2 regions of the Streptomyces sp. NPDC104371 genome follow, and region 2 is predicted to be linked to the other one. Evidence: riboswitches for the same ligand, from Rfam matches in the RefSeq annotation. Region 2 holds a riboswitch; the other holds the start of a gene.
The links. Region 2 has a riboswitch for glycine ahead of gcvT (glycine cleavage system aminomethyltransferase GcvT). Riboswitches for the same ligand answer to the same signal wherever they lie in the genome.

Region 1 (2,386 bases), on a different contig from region 2:
CGACACCCTGCGCGGGCCCACGGACGACCCCGCGGTGGTGCGGGAGGCCACCGCGCGGCTGCTGGAGTCCGTGGACACCACGGGCGGGGTGCGGCTGCTCGGGGTGGGCGTCAGCGGGCTCGCCGACTACACGCAGGAGGATCTCTTCGCCCAGGCGCGGCTGGCCGCGGGCGAGGCGCCGGAGGAGGAGCCCTCGCAGACCCCGCAGACCTTGCAGGCCTCGCAGGCCGAGAGCGCTGACGTACCTGTCGAGGAGGAGCCCGCCCCCGCCGAGCGCATATGGCGCGCAGGCCACGACGTCCGGCACGCGGAGTACGGGCACGGGTGGGTGCAGGGCAGCGGGCTGGGCCGGGTGACCGTACGGTTCGAGACCCCGGACTCGCCGCCGGGACGCGTACGGACGTTCCGCACCGACGACCCACGGCTGGTACCGGCGGATCCGCTGCCCTTGGTCCCGAGAGAACCCGGAGCGTCCGGGACCGGAGCACCCGAGACCACCGGCCCCGGGCTGCGTCAGCCCCCGTCGGACCCCGCGAGGCGTCCGAAGTCGCGGTCCGGCGGGGGCGGGGCGGCCACGTCGAGGCCGTAGTGGTGGTAGAGCTGGAGCTCCTGTTCGGGCGAGAGATGGCGTCCGACCCCGAAGTCGGGGGCGTCCTTGATCAGGGAGCGGTCGAAGGGAACCCGCAGGGTGCCCTCCACTAGCTCGCTGGGCTCCAGCGGGACGAACGCGTCCCTGCTGAACAGCCCCGTGCGTATGGCCGCCCACTCCGGCACGCCGGTCGCGTCGTCGAGATAGATCTCGTCGATCGTGCCGATCTTGACGCCTTGGCGGTCGAACGCCTTGCGGCCGATCAGATTCCGCGGATCGATGTCGGTCTGCACGGTCCCTCCAACTGGTCGCAACTCATCCGTTGCCACTACGAAAGAGCACAATCGGCAGGGCGGCCACTCGAAGGTCCACGGGACGGCCAGGGCGCCGTATCCGCTGGTAGTCTGACAATCGGCCGCTGAACCCGTGCGGGAGAGCTCTCCGGATCATCCCCGGGGACGCCGAAGGAGCAAATCCTCCCCGGAATCTCTCAGGCACACGTACCGCATGGACGAGGTCACTCTGGAAAGCAGGGCGGGCGTCGACGGCTTCCGCTCTCACCGACGGTGAAAGCCGGTCACGCCTTGGTGCGGACCGGCGAAGCTCTCAGGTCGAGATGACAGAGGGGGAGGCTGTCGGGGTGCCCGCGCCGGGGTGCCCCTCGAAGGTCGCGCCAGACCAGGAGGCCTCCGCATGACCGCCCCTCGCATTCCGCTCTCCGAGCTCGAACAGGGCATCCCCTTCGAACAGCGCCACATCGGGCCGGACCACGAAGCGCGCGCCAAGATGCTCGCGCAGGTCGGCTACGGCTCGCTCGACGAGCTCACGGCCACCGCCGTGCCGGATGTGATCAAGAACGCCGACGCGCTGGACCTGCCGGGCGCGCGCACCGAGGCCGAGGTGCTGGCCGAACTGCGCTCCCTCGCCGACCGCAACCAGGTCCTCGGTTCCATGATCGGCCTCGGCTACTACGGGACGTTCACGCCCCCGGTGATCCTGCGCAACATCATGGAGAACCCGGCCTGGTACACCGCGTACACGCCGTACCAGCCGGAGATCTCGCAGGGCAGGCTCGAGGCCCTGCTCAACTTCCAGACGATGGTCGCCGACCTCACCGGCCTGCCGACCTCCGGCGCCTCCCTGCTCGACGAGGGCACGGCCGCGGCCGAGGCGATGGCGCTGTCCCGGCGCATGGGCAAGAACAAGAAGGGCCTGTTCCTGGTCGACGCGGACGCGCTGCCGCAGACCGTCGCCGTCATCCGGACGCGGGCCGAACCGACCGGCGTGGAGGTCGTCGTCGCCGACCTCGGCCAGGGCATCCCGGCCGACCTCGCCGACCGCGAGATCAACGGCGTGCTGATCCAGTACCCGGGTGCCTCCGGCGCCGTACGCGACATCAAACCGGTCATCGACCAGGCGCACGAGCTGGGCGCGCTCGTCACCGTCGCCGCCGACCTGCTCGCCCTGACCCTGCTGACCTCGCCGGGCGAACTGGGCGCGGACATCGCCATCGGCACCACCCAGCGCTTCGGCGTGCCGATGGGCTTCGGCGGACCGCACGCGGGCTACATGGCCGTGCACGAGAAGTTCGCCCGCAGCCTTCCCGGCCGCCTGGTCGGTGTCTCCGTCGACGCCGACGGCCACAAGGCCTACCGGCTCGCGCTCCAGACCCGCGAGCAGCACATCCGCCGGGAGAAGGCCACCAGCAACATCTGCACCGCGCAGGTGCTCCTCGCCGTGATGGCCGGGATGTACGCCGTCTACCACGGTCCTGAGGGCCTGAAGACGATCGCCCGC
Region 2 (2,386 bases):
CCGACCCCGGACGTGCCCGGCGCCGCGTGCGCGGCGTCGACGTAGGCCATCGCGATCGGCTTGCCCAGCGTGGGGGAGGGGGCGCCGGAGGTGACCTCGCCGACCGTCTCGCCGCCCGCGACGACCGCGTACCCGGCCCGCGGCACGCGCCGGCCCTGCGCGACCAGCCCGACCAGGACGCGCGGCGGGTTCTGCTCCGCGCGGGACGCCGCCTCGCGCAGCGCCTCCCGGCCCACGAAGTCGCCCTCCTTGGCGAACTTCACGACCCGGCCGAGCCCGGCGTCGAACGGCGTCAGCGACGTGGTCAGCTCATGCCCGTACAGCGGCATGCCCGCCTCCAGGCGCAGCGTGTCCCGGCAGGACAGGCCGCAGGGAACGAGGCCCACGGCCGCGCCCGCCTCCGTCAGCGCCTGCCACAGCTTCTCGGCGTCGGACGGCGCCACGAACAGCTCGAAGCCGTCCTCGCCGGTGTACCCGGTGCGCGCGATGAGCGCGGGGACGCCCGCGACCGTGCCCGGCAGACCCGCGTAGTACTTCAGACCGTCCAGGTCGGCGTCCGTCAGGGACTTCAGGATGCCGGAGGACTCGGGGCCCTGGATCGCCAGCAGCGCGTACGCGTCCCGGTCGTCGCGCACCTCGGCGTCGAACCCGGCGGCCCGCTCCACCAGCGCGTCCAGCACGACCTGGGCGTTGGAGGCGTTGGCGACGACCATGTACTCCTGCTCCCGCAGCCGGTACACGATCAGGTCGTCGAGGATGCCGCCGTCCTCCCGGCAGATCATCGTGTAGCGGGCCCGGCCGATCCCCACCGAGGCGAGGTCGCCGACCAGGGCGTAGTTGAGAAGGCGCGCCGCCTCGGGGCCGGTCACGGCGATCTCGCCCATGTGGGAGAGGTCGAAGAGGCCCGCCTTGGTACGGACGGCGACGTGCTCGTCGCGCTCGGAGCCGTACCGCAGCGGCATGTCCCAGCCTGCGAAGTCGGTCATGGTCGCGCCGAGCGAACGATGCAGGGCATCGAGCGCGGTGAGGCGCAGCGGGCTACTGCTCATGGGTGCTGCTCCCAGGGATGTGGGCCCCCGCGCGAGCGCATGCCGTGCGTGGGGGGAGGGCGAGGTCGTTCCTCCCCATCTGTCATCGGGACCTGAGAGGTTCGCCCTGACGGTCGTGCGTCACGGGACGTCCCGAAGGACGTCGCGTACGTCATGGCTTGCACCTTGGGTGGAGCCCCTGGCCGGCGGCTCGCTTTTCAGATGTGCCTCGCCCGCGCGGTATCGGGGCCTGAGAGATTCAAGGGAGGGACTTGCTCCTTCGGCGTCCGGACGCGGATGCGTACCCGGAACTCTCCCGCGCGGATTCAAGCGGCCGGTATGCAGTTGGCGCGCACATCATCGCACGCGCCGCACGATCATGGCAGGGCCGCATCTGTAACCGGGCCGTGGCCGTACGTGCACGAAATCACGAGGCATCGTGCATTACCTTCTCTTTACGCTCAGCGGGGAGGCTCCTGACCCCAGGGGAGGACGATCACGGTGAAGACCGTCATGTCGTACGCGACGACCACGTGTGTCATGGCGCCCGCGCCGCGAGGAGCCACGGCCCGCGACGCCCGCGACGCCCGCGAGCCGCTGCGGGCGGCCCCGGTCCGGGACCTGCGCGCGCGGGCGGGCCGCAGTCCGCGCGGGCTGACCTTCGCCGCCCGCGATGTCGTCGTGGTCACCGGACTGCCCGGCAGCGGCAAGTCCACGCTCATGCGGCGCGCCGTACGGCCGGACGCGCGCGTCGACTCCCAGGACACCCGCGACCGTTGGGACGCGCGTCTGGCCCGCTTCCTGCCGTACACGCTCTACCGCCCACTGGTCCGCCTCTCCCACTACGCCGGGCTGCGCCGCGCGTTACGCGGCGGCGCCGCGGTCGTGGTGCACGACTGCGGGACCCAGGCCTGGGTGCGCGGCTGGCTGGCCCGCGAGGCCCGCCGCCGGGGCGGCACGCTCCGGCTGCTCCTGCTCGACGTCACCCCGGACACGGCCCTGGCGGGCCAGCACGCGCGCGGGCGCGGCGTCTCCCGGTACGCGTTCCTGCGCCACCGCCGCGCCAACCGCCGTCTGCTGCGCGTCGTCGAGCGCGGCGACCTCCCGCGCGACTGCGGTTCGGCGGTCCTGCTCGACCGGGCGGCGGCGGACGCCCTGCACCGCATCGACTTCGCCGCTCATGTTCCCGATGCGCCCGAGGACGGTGGGGCGCCGGGCCGCAGCGGTTAGCCTCTTGCACCGGAAACAGTGGTTTACGGCAGGCGGTAGCAATGGACTTCCCGGCGGACCTTCCCGCGGACTTCCCGGCACAGGCGCACCCCCATCCGCACGGCGGATGGCCGGGCAACGAGGTGGAG

Region 1: it holds a riboswitch for glycine, as region 2 does, so the genes downstream of both, gcvP (aminomethyl-transferring glycine dehydrogenase) here and gcvT (glycine cleavage system aminomethyltransferase GcvT) in region 2, are expected to answer to the same signal.

Annotation. Positions count from the first base shown of each region.
Region 1 covers NZ_JBVJNF010000001.1:1,275,725-1,278,110, reverse strand. Annotated here, with positions in the region: gene ACZ60T_RS05785 (DNA polymerase IV) at 1-589, shown strand, start outside; gene ACZ60T_RS05780 (PRC-barrel domain-containing protein) at 514-882, opposite strand; glycine riboswitch at 1,009-1,105, shown strand; gene gcvP (aminomethyl-transferring glycine dehydrogenase) at 1,283-2,386, shown strand, end outside.
Region 2 covers NZ_JBVJNF010000002.1:230,555-232,940, reverse strand. Annotated here, with positions in the region: gene gcvT (glycine cleavage system aminomethyltransferase GcvT) at 1-1,049, opposite strand, end outside; glycine riboswitch at 1,119-1,256, opposite strand; glycine riboswitch at 1,257-1,357, opposite strand; gene ACZ60T_RS06870 (AAA family ATPase) at 1,524-2,258, shown strand; gene ACZ60T_RS06865 (enhanced serine sensitivity protein SseB) at 2,300-2,386, shown strand, end outside.